One region of the Fictibacillus sp. EA-CB0309 genome, then DNA from elsewhere that is predicted to be linked to it. Evidence: riboswitches for the same ligand, from Rfam matches in the RefSeq annotation. Region 1 holds a riboswitch; each other region holds the start of a gene.
What was found. A riboswitch is a leader RNA that binds a small molecule or an ion and turns the genes downstream of it on or off. The one in region 1 is predicted to bind lysine.
Positions count from the first base shown of each region.

Region 1 (4,218 bases):
AAAACATACGAATCGATCGGCAAACCTTTACCTGGCCGCGAAAATATTGTGGTGACTAGAGATGACAATTATCAAGCTGAAGGAACAACGATTGTTCATTCTGTAGACGAAGTGATGCAGAAAGATGCCGAAGAATTGTGTGTAATCGGCGGAACGGAGATCTTTAAGCTGTTTATGCCTGTAGCAGATCGCCTATATGTGACGGAGATCCACCATACCTTTGAAGCGGATACGTACTTTCCGGAAATTAAAGTAGATGAGTGGCGTGAAGTCTCACGTAAGCCAGGAATTGTTGATGAAAAAAACAAACATGCACATGATTTCGTTGTGTACGAAAAAATTAAACCATAAAGTTTGAATGAGCCCCCTCTTGTCTGCATACATATGTATATGTAGATAAAGGGGGTTACCTTTTGCTTAAACGTCGAAAAATGAAACTCCGAAAAGGGCCGCTTCCATTCCGATTTGTACTGCTGATTTCATTTATTCTTTTTACTTTTATAACCATACAAGGACTTTGGCTTGTGAACAGAGGCATTGAACCTACACTTATGCTCATCGCTCAGAAAAAGACTGAGGAAATAGCAGCACTAGCGATAAGTGAAGCGATTGATAATGAAATATTGGGACCTTCAGAGATGAGTGATATTATTGAATATAAGACCGACACGGAAGGAAATGTCGTGTTTGCGGGCATTAATCAGAGCGTAGTCAACCGGGTAGCCAATCAATCACAGAAAGTGGTTCAAAAATATCTTAAGGAAATTGAAGAAGGCAAAGCACATGAAGTTATAAGCAATGATGAATTAGGGATAACGGCTTATAAACATGAACCAGGTGTCATTATGGAAATTCCACTAGGGCAAGCAACAAGAAACTCCTTACTGGCAAACTTAGGTCCTAAAATTCCAATTAAATTTATGCTCATTGGTGAAGCAAACACAGACATTGAAGAAAAAATTGAGAATTCTGGAATCAATAATACTTGGATCAATATTGATATAGTGGTAACCGTCAAAACAAGGATTGTTATTCCGTTCGCAACGGAAACAACGGTTGTCAAAAGACCGATTAAGATTACGGCTCAGTTTATAAAAGGCGAGGTACCGGTATACTACAATCAGTCCGGAGATCCGATTCAGCCAACTGTCCCTATTACTCCTGATTTAAAGGAAAAGTCTAAAGACGATAAAGAGCTGGATATCCCTGAGGAAAGTTCATCAGAAGAAACGGGTGATGAGGAAGCGGCAGAGTAGGAGATTCCTGAATTTAACAGTATTCAATTGGGTTGACCATTTGTACAACTTTGTTATAATGAGATTTGAATTTAAAATTTTATATGTCTTTAAGCCTATCACCGATGGGGTAGAGGAGCGGATTTTAAAAGTACTTTTTCAGAGAGTGACGTCTGTGAAGAAAAAGGAAAGGAACTTCCGCCGAAGCAAAATGTAAACCGTCTGTTCACTTTTGCTGGGTTTACACTGAAAAAGTGTAAAACTGTCACTGCTTTGGAATTAAAAGCAGTGGAGGACTACTGATCGATGAGGAAAACCATAAATTACTTAAGTGATTGATAGCAGGTTATTTCCTTGTCTATTAATCGCTTTTTATTTTGTCTTTTTTTCCTCAACGTCCTGTAAACACTCCTCAATATCGATGGCTAATGAAAAGAAGGAGGAACATCATGGAATTTGAGAATTCGGTTTATTCATTAATACCACCCGTTTTGGCCATTTTAATGGTTGTTTTAACACGAAGAGTATTGATCTCTTTAGGGGCTGGAATTTTAGCGGGAGCATTATTGCTTCACGATTTTCATATTGGTGCTACATTAAAGGAAATTGGAACGATTGTAAAAGGGCATTTCATTTCTGATGGAGCACTAAATGAATGGAATGTGTATATCCTGCTCTTTCTATTGATCTTAGGAATGATGACGAGCATTATCTCTTTAGCTGGGGAAGCCGCGCTTTCGGTGAGTGGGCGATTTCCAGAGTGAAAACAAGAAGAGGTGCACAGCTTTTAACGGTTGTTTTTGGACTAGTTATTTTTATTGATGATTACTTTAATTCACTTGCGGTAGGAAATGTAAGCAGACCGATTACAGACCGCCACCGTATCTCGCGTGCGAAACTTGCTTATTATTTAGATTCGACTGCTGCTCCTGTATGTGTAATCTCGCCTGTGTCCAGTTGGGGAGCTTACATTATCGGGATTATCGGCACGATTTTTGCTACACATGAGATTACAAACATGTCTGCGTTCAGTGCTTTTATTCAAATGATCCCTATGAATTTTTATGCAGTTTTTGCACTGATTCTTGTGTTTGCCGTTGCTTATTTTCAACTTGATTTTGGACCGATGAGAAAACATGAAGAACGTGCTTTTGCAACAGGTGAAGTTATTGATCCTGAGAAAAAGCAGCTGTTGGTGAAGGAATCAAACTTGAAGAAAGCGATAAAGGAAAAGTTGGAGATCTTGTTTGGCCGATTGTTCTTTTAATTGTTTCAACAGTTGGATTTATGATCTACACGGGCATTCAAAATGTTAAAGGCCTTGAAGAACCAACGGCTGTCACTCTTTTATCTATTTTTGAAAATACAGATGTACCCAAATCGTTATTATATGGTGGTTTGATTGGATTGGCGGCAGCGATTCTGTTCTTCCTGCCTAAAAAAATGGGAGCTGCTTCACTAGGAAAAGGACTTGGACGCGGTGTTCAATCCATGATTGGTGCAGTAACGATCTTACTGTTTGCTTGGACGATTATCTCTATTATTGATAGCTTAGGAACAGGTAAGTACCTCGCTGGACTGGTAGATCAACATATGAACTTAGCCTATCTTCCATTCGTTCTTTTTGTCCTGTCAGGTCTAATGGCTTTTGCGACAGGTACGTCTTGGGGAACGTTCGGTGTGATGCTTCCGATCGCAGCAGAAATTGCAGCTTCTACAAACATCGAGCTGATGTTGCCAGTACTCGCAGCGGTTCTTGCTGGATCTGTTTTTGGAGACCACTGTTCACCAATTTCAGATACAACGATTCTTTCATCAACAGGAGCGGGAAGTCATCATATTGATCACGTCATGACACAGCTTCCTTACAGCTTAGTCGCTGCTGGAGTATCTGCTGTGGGTTATCTTGCTCTTGGATTAACTGAAAGTGTTTGGATAGGATTATTGGTATCAACAGGCGTATTTGCTATCGTTTTATTGTTTATAAAAAAATTATCTAGTAAAAATAGCATTGCTGACAATTCGATAAAAGCTTAATTTGCAAAGTGTCTGGTACTAAACCGGGCACTTTTTCTTATATTTATACGACTTCTTTCCCCTTATTCCGACAAAATAACTAAAAAATTTTGACAGCATTCTGTATTCTGTAATATACTGAACGCAGAATAGTCAGAAAAAAGTAACAATTGTAAACTTTTCGACTTCATAAAAAGGGGGACACAACAATGGAAAATAGGCAACAATGGGGAAGCCGCTACGGATTTATTTTAGCTGCTGTCGGTTCCGCTATCGGCCTAGGCAACATCTGGAGATTTCCGGCAGTTGCTTATGAAAACGGTGGAGGAGCATTTTTATCCCATATCTGGTCGCACTCTTAACGGCAGGGATTCCCTTACTGATCCTAGAGTTCACATTAGGACATAAGTACCGCGGTTCAGCTCCACTTTCTTACTTCCGTCTTCATAAGAACGCAGAGTGGCTAGGCTGGTGGCAAGTATTTGTAGCGTTTGTCATTTCCACTTACTATGCTGTTATCATCGCGTGGGCGATTAAGTACTCGATTTACTCGTTAAACCTTACTTGGGGAGACAAGCCTTCCGATTTCTTTTATGGAGAAGTTCTTCAGTTAAGTAAGACGCCTGGTGACATGGGTGGTATTGTACCAGGGATTTTAATTGCACTTTTAATTGTTTGGGTTGTAACACTTCTTGTACTGTATAAAGGTGTATCGAAAGGAATCGAGCGTTTTAATAAAATTTTTCTTCCAGCTTTAGTCATTATGTTTACATTAATCGTTATTCGTGCTGTAACGCTCGATGGTGCAGCTCAAGGTTTGAACACGTTCTTCACACCTGATTGGAGCATGATTAATAATGGTAAGGTCTGGGTAGCAGCTTATGGTCAGATTTTCTTCTCCTTATCAATTGCATTTGCGATCATGGTAACGTACTCGAGCTATCTGCCTAAGAAATCAGATATCAAC
Region 1 is NZ_CP169271.1:1,160,371-1,164,588, forward strand. It holds gene ACEWFH_RS06425 (dihydrofolate reductase) at 1-351, shown strand, start outside; gene yunB (sporulation protein YunB) at 414-1,256, shown strand; lysine riboswitch at 1,359-1,542, shown strand; partial or broken gene ACEWFH_RS06435 (Na+/H+ antiporter NhaC family protein) at 1,685-3,272, shown strand; partial or broken gene ACEWFH_RS06440 (sodium-dependent transporter) at 3,461-4,218, shown strand, end outside.

Region 2 (4,218 bases), 690 kb from region 1:
CGCCTTGTGCTACGAAACCAGGGATAACACGGTGGAACGTTACACCGTTATAAAATCCTTCGTTTGCTAATTTTTCAAAGTTTTCTACTGTTCCAGGTGCTTCTTCTTGGAACAAATCAAATAGTATTTTTTCGCCGTTTTCAAATTCAATAGAACCTTTTTTCATAAAAATGGCCTCCTTCTACTTCATTACAACTACCATTGTACGGTTAAATGACTGCTCCGTAAACTAATTTACACAAAAACATTTGTTTTTAATGGGACATCATTCTTAATGAGGTCTTCATACGTTTCCCGCTTCACTACAAGTTGTTCTTCTCCGTTCTCAACAAACACAACTGCAGGACGTTGGATGCGGTTATAATTGCTCGCCATGCTGTATCCATATGCTCCGGTACATGATACCGCCAAATAGTCGTTATCCGTTACTTTTGGCAACTCGATATCCCAGATCAGCATATCTCCGCTCTCACAGCATTTCCCTGCGATTGATACGGTTTGTGCAGGCTTTTCGTTCATTTTATTTGCAACACATGCTTCGTACTTTGCTTGATAGAGTGCCGGGCGAATGTTATCGGTCATTCCACCGTCAACAGAAACATAATGTCTAACGCCTTCGATCTCTTTTTGCGAACCGATTGAATAGATCGTTGTTCCAGCGTCACCCACTAGGGAGCGGCCTGGCTCAATCCACAATTCAGGTAAATCTCTTCCTTCAAAACGGTTCATTTGTTTGCTCACTTCTTCAATCATAGCCGTTACATATTGCTCTGGTGAGAGCGGTGTATCTTCAGAAGTATATTGAATACCAAAGCCTCCGCCAAGGTTTACGACAGTCGGAAAATAGTTATAGCTTTCTTCCCACTTCTTAAAGTGCCCAAATAGCTTTTCAATCGCTAAAGTAAAACCATCTGTTTCAAAGATTTGTGAGCCGATATGACAATGAACCCCTAATACACGAAAACCCTCAAAATTAAGAACTTCCATTAGCGCCTTATCAGCTTGGCCATTACCTAGGTCAAAACCAAATTTAGAATCTTCCTGGCCAGTTATGATGTAATCATGTGTATGTGCTTCAATGCCAGGAGTGAGGCGCAATAAAATATTAACCTTTTTATTGAGTTTGTTGCTTAACGTTTTTAGTAAAGAGATCTCAAAAAAGTTATCAACTACAATACAGCCTACTCCCGCGTTAAGTGCAAACTCTAATTCTTCCGGGCTTTTATTGTTTCCGTGAAAATGAATTCGTTCTGCTGGAAACTCTGCTTGAAGAGCTGTGTAAAGCTCTCCGCCTGAAACCACATCTAAGCTTAATCCTTCTTGATCGATCAGCTGAAACATGGCGATGGAAGAGAAAGCTTTTGAGGCGTACGCTACTTGGTAACCCACACCTTTTTCTTCGAATGCTTTCTTAAAACCTCTTGCTCTATTCTTTATCAAAGATACATCGTACAGATAAAGTGGTGTTCCATATTTTTTTGCAAGTTCAACCGTATCTGTACCACCTATCCATAGATGATGATTTTGTCCGATTTGTGCTGTACCGTGTAAATTCACAAAAAATCCCCTCTCGTTGTTGATAGAGAATTCAATCCCGACAAATACAAAAGACAGCCGCAACTAAGGCAGGCTGTCATAACCGTACCCTCATGTCGGAATAGCTCTCCACTACTGCTGTAGTGACAGTCCGTTGCTTGTTCAGCAGCGGCCCAGCATAAAAAGAGATGGAGCTCTTCCTACACTTCGGCAAATTGACCTTTCAACATATTTCATCGTCATCCACAAACTCCATATGCTACTCATTCGTTTTGCGCCTCTACCTCATATGAGGCATATATAATTAGTTATGAATTTAACACAATTTTCAACAATCAGCAAGGGACAGATTAATTAGTTGGCTGTTTTTTGCTGTTTTGTGGATGAACAATGCTCGGCCGCACTTTTGACAATGGCACGGCAATTCGAACAATAATCTGCATAAAAGCTTTTGGATTAAACGGAATGAGCGGCCATAAATACGGTGTGTTCAAGTTCTTGATGGTTGCCATATATATAACCATAATCGTAAACCCAATTACAAACCCCGGAACTTTAAAGAGCATCACCATTGCAATTAAGAAGAGCCGGAGTACTTTGTTGGCGATACTGAGCTCGTAACTTGGTGTTGAGAACGATCCGATCGCAGCGATTGCTACATATAGAATAACTTCTGGAACGAACAAACCTACGTCGATTGCAATTTGTCCGATTAATACTGCTGCAATCAGACCCATTGCGGTCGAAAGGGCACTAGGGGTATGAATGGCGGCGAGCCTCAAGATATCAATCCCGATTTCCGCAAAGACAATTTGTAAAAACAATGGGATGTTGGTTGTTTTATTTGGTCCGATAAAATCAATAAAAGGTGGCAGCAGCTCTTTTTGCATAGAAAAAAGGAGCCACATCGGAACTAAAAATACTGAAGCAAGCATACCAGTAAAACGCGTCCACCTTAAAAAAGCACCGATAAATGGAGTCTGTCTGAATTCTTCTGCATGCTGCACATGATGAAAGAGTGTTGTGGGAGTAATGATAACACTCGGTGATGTATCTGTGATGATCAATACATGACCTTCCATCAAATGCTGAGCTGCAACGTCTGGTCGCTCTGTATACCGGACTAAGGGAAACGGATTCCAGCCTTGTTTAACAATAAATTCTTCAATCGTTTTATCCGCCATCGGTATGCCATCAATCTCTATAGAGCTGAGTTCTTTTCTTATCAGATCTACGAGCCCTGGATCTGCAACATCCTGTATATAAGAAAGACATACATCCGTTTTTGACCGTTCCCCAACTTGCATAATTTCATGTCTTAAACGCTCATCTCGAATACGTCGTCTCGTAAGGGCGGTGTTGATGATAATGTTCTCCGTATACCCGTCTCGGGCACCCCTTACAACTTTCTCGATATCCGGTTCTTCGGGAGACCTTCCTGGGTAACTCCTAACGTCAACAACAAATGCTTCTTCCTCACCGTCAACAAAGATAACGATGAGTCCTGAAAGCATCCGGTCTACGGCTTCATCTAATGACTTTGTAAGCTCCACTTGCTGGTGAGCTAGATGATTATGTACAAGGTCTTTCACTTTGCTTGGCGATCTATGACCGTGATCCATATCCATGAGTTCACGGTAGATCATTATGATGAACTCACTGTCACAAAGACCGGTACAATAATATAGTTGTAATTCTTTTTTAAGAACAAAAATTTTCCTGACGCCAACATCGAAACTTACCCCGATGCCTAGACGTTCTTTTAGAAATTTTTCTGTATCATGAATGTTTTTGCTGATTGGAGTCTTATTTTTTGCGTCGTTTGCCACTTGAGTCGCTCCTTTCTAAAATGAGTTTTATAGCCTTAACCGTAATCGGAGCCCCTTTTTCAACAGCATCGAAACCTGACATTTTGCCGATGTCCCCGATTCCAACCACAAAAGGAAGATTCAGTTCATCAAGAATATACACCGTATCGCCGTTAATTCTTCCTGTTTCTAAGTCAGGCAGTCCGCTTTTGTCAATGCCAAACTCTGTGAGTTCACCATATCTATCCATCGAACAATGTACTTTCGTCCACTCTGCAAAATGCGTCTTTGAAGCGACCGCTACCGCACCAATAACATCTATGTCTTTTTGCTGATGAATGTATCTCATAGCATGTTCTCCTGGTCCCTCTCCCTTAAAACCACAATCATCGAACATCACAAGTACAGGATCATTAGGTGTTGTACGGATCATTTCTACAAGTTCTTCACCGCTCTTTTTGGATGGATTTCCCCATGATTGCGAAATACATCTGCCGCCAACTTGTTTAGCAGCATGTTCGACAACCCGCAATGCGTACAGATCTCCATCAGTTATGAAAATGACCCGTTTTTTTACCATAAGATCACCCCTTTGGTTCAAAGATGACTGCTACTAAAAAACCAAACAAAATGGCTGAAGAGATACCTGCAGATGTTAACTCAAAAATACCCATCGCTATTCCGATAAACCCGTGTTCGTCAGCTGCTGCCATCGCACCATGAAGCAGTGAGTGACCAAAACTTGTGATGGGGACGGTAGCACCTGCTCCTGCAAACTTGATTAAATTATCATAGATTCCGAAAGCATCAAGACCTGCTCCGATCACTACAAACGAAGTGGTAACATGCGCTGGTGTTAATTTCAAAACATCCA
Region 2 is NZ_CP169271.1:1,850,761-1,854,978, reverse strand. It holds gene ACEWFH_RS10315 (peptidylprolyl isomerase) at 1-166, opposite strand, end outside; gene lysA (diaminopimelate decarboxylase) at 235-1,557, opposite strand; lysine riboswitch at 1,651-1,827, opposite strand; gene ACEWFH_RS10305 (spore germination protein) at 1,887-3,365, opposite strand; gene spoVAEA (stage V sporulation protein SpoVABEA) at 3,343-3,924, opposite strand; gene spoVAE (stage V sporulation protein AE) at 3,929-4,218, opposite strand, start outside.
Region 2: another riboswitch for lysine. It lies ahead of lysA (diaminopimelate decarboxylase); the one in region 1 lies ahead of ACEWFH_RS06435 (Na+/H+ antiporter NhaC family protein).

Region 3 (4,218 bases), 880 kb from region 1:
TCACTCCCAATCTTTCATGGAACAGATGAAGAAGAATTAGAACAAGGAGTAGGCCATTTCGCTAAAAGTGTCTTACCAGGTGAGAATGATAATTCTGTTTTATCAGGACATCGTGATACCGTTTTTCGTAAACTTGGAGAGGTGGGTAAAGGTGATCTCTTGATCGTTGAGACATCAGCTGGAACATTTACGTATCAAGTAAAAAATGTTCGCATCGTTGGTAAAGATGACAGAACAGTAATTGTTCCAAAACCAAGAGCAACATTAACGGTTTCAACTTGCTACCCTTTTAATTTTATTGGAGCGTCACCTGAACGGTATATTCTTGTGGCTGAATTAATTTCAAAAAATAATTTAATGGCTAGACAGCAGAACTTTTATTTTCTGCTGTCTTTTTAAATAAATTTTAATTAAAATAGCTTCTGGTTTGAAATTTCTATAAAACAGGTATACATACAAAATGATACAGGATAATGGTTAGGCTTAAACTTTTCCCATCTGATACATACTTAGAATAATCAACTAGAAAGCCGGTGGTTAGAGCTATGAAGAAAAGCTCATTTGTAATCGTAGCTAGTTTAATCATTTTATTAAGTGTAGTTATTATTGTGTACTATTTTAATTCAGATGAAATGGAAGTCACCGCTCTTGGGGATTCATTAGCATACGGGTTAGGCGACACAAGTGACAATGGATATATTGGAGATGTAGAGAAAAGGTACGAAGATGATTTAAAAACACAGCTTGTTGTCCATGATTATGGTGTTCCTAATGATACAAGCACTGATTTACTAAAGCGGTTAGATAATCCTGAAATTGCTAAAACAGCAAAACGCTCTGATTTTATTTTTATTAACATAGGGACTAACGACTTATTAAAAAGTACAGATCGTTTAACGAAATTTAATAAAGAAGAGCTTTCTGCAAACGAGGAAATTTATAAAGAAAATCTAAACCAAATCATTAAAAAAGTACAAGACAAGGAACACCCAAAGACCATTTATATCTTGGGCATATATAACCCCAAGGTCAAATGGAGTGCAATGTCTGTCGTAAACGAAGCGGTATCAAATTGGAATGCTTCAACAATTGAAATAACTAAAAAAATACAAATACAGCTTTTATTCGTACGGATGATCTCTTTATCAATAAAAATAAGCGGGATTATTTCTCAGATCATCTTCATCCCAATGAAAAAGGGTATGCATTAATCGGGAAAAGAGTATATAAAACAATTAGACAAAGCTCTGATTACAGATAGATTTATAGTCAATACATTCCATTGACGCATCATGAACAATCTGTTATTCTTCAAAACGGAACATAATTTAATTAAATATAAGTCCTCACATTAATCTCGGTGAGGTAGAGGTCGCATTAATTATGAGTAGGACTGTTAGAGGCAAGTGGTGCTTATGACAACAGTTTGAAAGGAATTGATGCCGAAATGTGTTTTTGTCCACTATAAAAATTCATTGGGGCTGCATTTAATAAGTGCAGAACTGTCGCAGAATTTTCTGCGTTGAGCTATGAGGGATTATGTGGGAAGCTGATTATAACACGTATGGGCTGTTTCCATACGTGTTTTTTTATTGGCGTAAAATCAACAGGAGGTTATTACAGCATGAAAAATAATAATTGGAGTGTATGGCTTCTGACGGCGTTTGTTGTTGGAAATATGGTAGGGTCAGGTATCTTTATGCTTCCAAATACATTAGCACAAACAGCAAGCCCATTGGGAGTAACCGCTGCTTGGGCCGTTACAGGTTTTGGGGTTTTAATGATCGCATTAGTTTTTGGTTCGTTGTCTATTAGAAAACCAGAATTAACAGCTGGTCCGCAAAGTTATGCAAGAGCCTTATTTTCAAATCCGAAAGCAGGAAATGTTGCAGGATTCAGCATGGTATGGGGATATTGGGTAGCTAACTGGATAAGCAACGTCGCAATTATCACTAGTTTCGCAGGGTATTTATCAACTTTTTTCCCAATGATGCAGAGTTCAAAGGTAGTAGGAACCGTATTAAACCAAGAAATACAGCTTGGAAAAGTGATCACATTTATTGTTTGTACGGTATTGCTATGGTTTACTCATTTTATTCTAGTTAAAAGTATGAATGGAGCTGGTAAGCTTAACTTTGTAGCGACCGCTTCAAAAGTGATCGGGTTTATGTTATTTATTGTCGCTGCATTATTCGCGGTTGAATCTACCTTATTTGCTGATGCTTACTTCCCAGTAGTCGATGAGGCAGGTGTTTCTCATGGACTTGGAAGTCAAATTAACATGGCTGCTATTGCAACGTTATGGGCATTTGTTGGTATAGAATCAGCGGTTGTGTTGTCAGGAAGAGCTTCTTCTCAAAAAGATGTTAAAAAAGCTACGATTATTGGTCTTCTTATTGCCCTTAGCATTTACATGATCACTACGTTACTTACGATGAACGTATTGCCAAGAGAAGTGCTTATGGCTTCAGACAAGCCATTTGTCGATGTATTATCAGCATTGATTGGAAATACAGGTGCATCTCTCATGGGTCTATTGGCTGTAATTTCGTTATTTGGTTCAACGATTGGTTGGATTCTGTTAAGTTCCGAAGTTCCTTATCAAGCGGCTAAATCAGGTGTATTTCCAGCTTTCTTTGGTAAGGTTAATAAGAATGGAAGTCCAGTTAACGCATTAGCTATTACAAATATTATGTCTCAAATCTTTATCTTCTCTACGATTTCAGGGACAATTGGTGAAGCGTACACGTTCCTAACAACTTCAGCTACACTTGCCTATTTGATTCCGTATCTGATATCAGCTGTTTACTTCTTAAAGCTTGTTTATAAAGGTGAAACATATGATCAGATCAAAGGATCCCGGGCCAGAGACGGAGCGATCGCTTTATTAGCATTCATCTACTCAAGCTGGGTTATTATTTCAGGGACAGCGGATGCTAAAACATTCACATTAGGCATTGGTTTGTTCTTTTTAGGATTTGTTGTATATCCTATTTTTAATAAATATACCGATAAAAAAAGTAAAACCTCTGATTGAGGTTTTCTTTTTTCACTTTACCGTATAATGTGAGTTAACTTCATAAGCTCGTATAATCGCAGGGATATGGCCTGCAAGTTTCTACCAAACCCCCGTTAAGGGTTTGACTACGAGTGACGCAAACTTTCCAAACATCCTTACAATAAGGTTGTATTGGGTTATTTTTATTCCGTTTTCTATACCGGAGAATTGCTTCACTCGAACAGAGAGAAGCGGTTCTCCGGTTTTTTGTTATTTAAAAATAGATTAAGAGGTGGACCAATGAATTTTTTAGAAAAGAAAATTTGTGATGAGGGTGTTGTACTGTCCTCATCTGTGCTAAAGGTTGACTCGTTTTTAAATCATCAAATCGACCCTGAATTTATGAAGCAGATCGGTACTGAGATAGCAAATCGGTATAAAGCAGTTGGAATTACAAAAATAGTAACGATTGAATCTTCAGGGATCGCACCTGCCGTTTTTGCAGGATTAGAACTCCAAGTTCCAGTAGTTTTCGCTCGCAAAAAGAAATCATTAACACTAACTGAAGGCTTGCTGACATCTTCGGTTTATTCATTTACAAAGCAAGAAAAAAATGAGATATCCGTTGCGAAGAAATTCCTTCAATCTGGTGACAAAGTTCTAATCATTGATGATTTCTTAGCACACGGAGAAGCGGCCCTCGGACTTGCCGATATTGTAACAAAAGCGAATGCTCACATTGCCGGGTTCGGGATTGTTATTGAAAAATCATTTCAAGTGGGACGACAAAAACTAGAGGAAAAAGGGTACCGAGTAGAATCCATTGCAAGAGTGAAAGAAATGAGTCCAAAAGGAATTACCTTTATTCAAAGCGAGGTGATGTCATCATGAAGAAAGGGAAAGTATTCTCACTAGGAATTCAACATGTTCTAGCGATGTATGCTGGAGCGGTAATTGTTCCCTTGATCGTTGGCGGTGCACTTAAACTATCACCTGAACAGCTTGCCTATCTAGTAGCAATCGACCTTTTAACATGTGGACTAGCAACACTGCTGCAAGTCTGGCAAAACCGCTTCTTTGGAGTTGGTTTACCCGTTGTATTAGGTTGTACGTTTACTGCCGTAGGTCCAATGATTGCAATCGGAGGTCAATATGGAATAAGCGCGATCTACGGTGCTATTATTGCAGCAGGACTGTTCGTGGTGATTTTTGCGGGTGCT
Region 3 is NZ_CP169271.1:2,044,679-2,048,896, reverse strand. It holds gene ACEWFH_RS11470 (class D sortase) at 1-399, shown strand, start outside; gene ACEWFH_RS11465 (GDSL-type esterase/lipase family protein) at 546-1,211, shown strand; lysine riboswitch at 1,359-1,538, shown strand; gene ACEWFH_RS11460 (amino acid permease) at 1,625-3,037, shown strand; purine riboswitch at 3,066-3,167, shown strand; gene ACEWFH_RS11455 (xanthine phosphoribosyltransferase) at 3,299-3,889, shown strand; gene ACEWFH_RS11450 (nucleobase:cation symporter-2 family protein) at 3,886-4,218, shown strand, end outside.
Region 3: another riboswitch for lysine. It lies ahead of ACEWFH_RS11460 (amino acid permease); the one in region 1 lies ahead of ACEWFH_RS06435 (Na+/H+ antiporter NhaC family protein).

Region 4 (4,218 bases), 290 kb from region 1:
GGTTCGAGGAAGTATCCTTGCTCCTGCGTCTACTAGTAAATGCTATCGAAGTGAGCTTCCTCGTCGCATGCCTCGCGAGATGCTTCTCAGGTGGTAGGCACGCATCCTTACGCTTCAATTAACATGCAAATGAAGAGTAAATATAGATTCAATAGCAACAATTCTTTTGAAAGCCGCTTTAAGAGTTCCGCCTTACAAACCGCTGCAAGCAAGCATCTTAAATAGGAGCTAATATTTCTAAAAGAGAAAACATCCTTAGCTTTTGTAATATTTTCTAGGAAATATTGTCGATAAATGAATGTATATGGTAATTTAATCACGAAAGTATATTGATTTAGTACATACATGATATGATAAACGAAAAGACTGCAATGAAGTTAAGGGGGATGACATGACCTCTATATCGGTAAAACAAAAATTAATGCTGCTTCCTGATCAGCCTGGATGCTATCTCATGAAAAATGAGTTCGGTAAAGTAATCTATGTAGGTAAAGCAAAGGTCTTAAAAAATCGAGTGAAATCTTACTTTTCAGGAACGCATGATGGCAAAACACAACGGCTCGTCAGTGAGATCAGAGACTTTGAATATATTGTCACCTCTACGGAGATGGAAGCCTTAGTTCTCGAGATGAACCTTATAAAAAAGCATGACCCTCGGTATAATGTCATGCTGAAAGATGATAAAAGCTATCCATATTTAAAAGTTACTTCTGAAAAACAGCCAAGACTATTATACACAAGGAAAATAAAAAAAGATGGCGGCAAATATTTTGGACCGTTTGTGAATGCGTATGCGGCCCAAGAAACGAAAAAACTGTTAGACCGTATTTTTCCACTAAGAAAATGTGACACGATGCCTAAACGAGTGTGTTTGTACTATCACATCGGTCAATGTTTAGGACCGTGTGTTTACGATATTACAGAACAAGAAAACAAGCAGATGGTAGAAGGCATCGTGAAATTTCTGAATGGCGGATATCAAGATGTTAAGAGCCAGTTATCTGAAAAGATGCTTGAAGCGTCTGAGGCCTTAAACTTTGAAAGGGCAAAAGAACTTCGCGATCAGATTCAACATATTGAAGCTGTTATGGAAAAGCAGAAAATGATGACTGCCGATCTAGTGGATCGAGATGTGTTTGGCTATCATTTTGATAAAGGTTGGATGTGTGTCCAAGTTTTCTTTATCCGTCAAGGTAAAGTGATCGCTAGAGATATTTCTGTTTTTCCTTTTTACGGAGAGGCTCATGAAGATCTACTTACATTTATCGGTCAGTTCTATTTGCAAAAGAATCATCTGATGCCTAAAGAAATTCTCCTTCCGCAAGAAGTGGACGCTGAACTCATTTCAGAACTTCTTCAAGTAAAAGTGCTGCAGCCAAAAAAAGGACAGAAGAAAGAGCTGGTTGAATTAGCGACTAAAAATGCGACCCTTGCTCTTAACGAAAAATTTGCATTGATTGAACAGGATGAAGCTAGAACGATAAAAGCAGTAGAGAACCTTGGTGAAAGAATGGGTGTAGCTCCACCATATCGAATTGAAGCGTTTGATAACTCTAATATTCACGGAACAGATCCTGTTTCAGCGATGGTGGTTTTTGTAGATGGCAAACCATATAAGAAGGATTACAGAAAATATAAGATCAAATCGGTTGAAGGTCCTGATGATTATGCTTCCATGAAAGAAGTCGTCAGAAGAAGATACACAAGAGTGCTAAGAGAAGAAGGGGAACTTCCAAGTCTGATCCTTATTGATGGTGGTAAAGGTCAGATATCAGCCGCTCAGGATGTTTTAGAAAATGAGCTCAATCTTTTTATACCTGTCGCAGGGCTATCGAAGGATGAAAAACATAGAACGTCACAACTTTGGCTTGGTGATCCTCCAGAGATGATCCACTTGCCGAGAAACAGCCAAGAATTTTATCTTTTGCAACGGATTCAGGATGAAGTGCATCGTTTTGCGATCTCGTTTCACCGTAAGGTACGTTCTAAAAGTATGTTTGAATCCACGTTAGATAACATAGCAGGGATTGGAGATAAAAGAAAGAAGATGCTACTTCGCCATTTTGGTTCGCTGAAGAAGCTGAAGGAAGCGTCGGTTGAAGAAATACAAGAAGCTGGAGTACCTAAACCTGTTGCTGAACTCATTACGAAAGCATTTTTATCGAATGAGTAGTTGCAGTTGAAAGATAACTTTGTTAAAATGAAGCCAACTTTATAAAAATGCCATGCTTCGAATGAAGTGATGGTAGAGGAGCAGGAACCAATAGTAGACCATCTGAAGAGAAGAAGCTCTTGTGATGATGGAAGAAAGGGGATTCTTGCCGAAGTGTAAAAGGACTTCTAGCCTTTTATGCTGGACCTGTATTGAATAAATACAGAGCTGTCACACAAGTCCCCCAGGATTTGTGTGGAGGACTATCTCACTAAGGGAAACAAACTTGGCTTGCTACGGATAATAGCAACAATAGGGTTTTTTCCTTATTGTTGCTTTTTTATTCGTTTCTACTTTCAGAATAATATAACTTTTCTGGATGATAAAAATCCTGCTTGCGAAAAAGTTATTGTTGAAAGTATAAGTGCAACAAATTAGACGTAAAAATTTGAGCGTCAACAAAGTTTTCTAATAAAAGAGATAGAATATTACAACAAGAAGGGAATTGGAGAATCATGGGGAGAATCGTTCAAAAATTTGGCGGCACAAGTGTTGGTTCTGTTGAGCGGATACAGAATGTTGCAAAACGAATTATCAATGAAGTAGATGCTGGTAATGAAGTCGTTGTTGTCGTATCTGCAATGGGTAAAACAACAGATGAGCTTGTAAGGCTAGCTGGAGAAATCAATCAAAATCCTTCCAAACGTGAAATGGATATGCTCCTCACTACAGGAGAACAAGTTACGATTGCACTGTTGACGATGGCTCTTCATCAAGAAGGGTACAAAGCTCAATCCTTAACAGGCTGGCAAGCTGGAATTCAAACAGAAAATGCGTTTTCGAATGCTAGGATACTAGACATAGATTCCGAAAGAATTAACGGTTTGCTTAAGGAAGGAAACATTGTTGTTGTTGCTGGTTTTCAAGGTCTGATTCCTGAGACAAAAGATATTGCTACCCTTGGTAGAGGCGGGTCGGATACAACAGCCGTGGCATTAGCGGCAGCATTAAAAGCTGACCGATGCGATATCTATACAGACGTTACAGGAGTCTATACGACTGACCCTCGCGTTGTAAAATCGGCAAGAAAAATACCTTCTATCTCTTATGATGAGATGCTGGAAATGGCGAACCTTGGAGCAGGGGTCCTACACCCTAGAGCTGTAGAGTTTGCTAAAAACTATTCTATTACATTAGAAGTAAGATCGAGTATGAGTGAAGAACGCGGAACGTTAGTAGAGGAGGAACCATCAATGGAACAAAACTTAATGGTAAGAGGATTAGCATTTGAAGGGAATATAACAAAAATCACAGTTTCAGCGATTCCCAATGAGATCCATGCATTAGCGGAACTGTTTACAATACTTGCTTCAAATGGAATTAATGTAGATATCATCATTCAAAATGTATTAAATGAAGAAAAAACGAATATTTCATTTTCGATAGAATCAAACTCTTTGTCAGAAACACAAGAAGTACTTGCTGCTCATCAAGAACAATTAGGGTTTGAGTCAATCAGCTATGAAGGGGATCTTGCCAAGGTTTCGATCGTTGGATCAGGAATGATTTCTAATCCTGGTGTAGCTGCTAAAATGTTTAAAGCTTTGTCAGATCAAGATATTATGATTAAGATGGTAAGTACATCAGAAATTAAGGTTTCAACTGTTGTTAAACAACAAGATATGATCAAGTCTATTGAAACGTTGCATGATGCATTTGAACTGGATGCACGTGTTCCAGTACAGAACACGTAATGAACAAACATTCAAAAAGCCGGCATATGCCGGCTTTTGTGTTATTCGATCGTATCTTTTTTATCCCATTGAACGGTGATGGAAACTTTGTTCCGTTTAACGGATTCTAATGCTTCAGTTGTACATTTTTTTGCAGCTGGACTTGTTCGGCTAGAAAACCTGCTTCTAAGCTGAACGTTTGGTGATTGAAATTCTCGATACGCTGCTCAATAAGAACGGAGTGTAAAGAGAACAACATCTCTGTTTTTGATGCTTCGATCATTTCAAGATTACCCCAGCCTGCTTCATTAAAAAATGCATGTACTTCTTCCA
Region 4 is NZ_CP169271.1:1,448,740-1,452,957, forward strand. It holds gene uvrC (excinuclease ABC subunit UvrC) at 392-2,173, shown strand; lysine riboswitch at 2,239-2,426, shown strand; gene ACEWFH_RS08050 (aspartate kinase) at 2,668-3,906, shown strand; partial or broken gene ACEWFH_RS08055 (YslB family protein) at 3,948-4,218, opposite strand, start outside.
Region 4: another riboswitch for lysine. It lies ahead of ACEWFH_RS08050 (aspartate kinase); the one in region 1 lies ahead of ACEWFH_RS06435 (Na+/H+ antiporter NhaC family protein).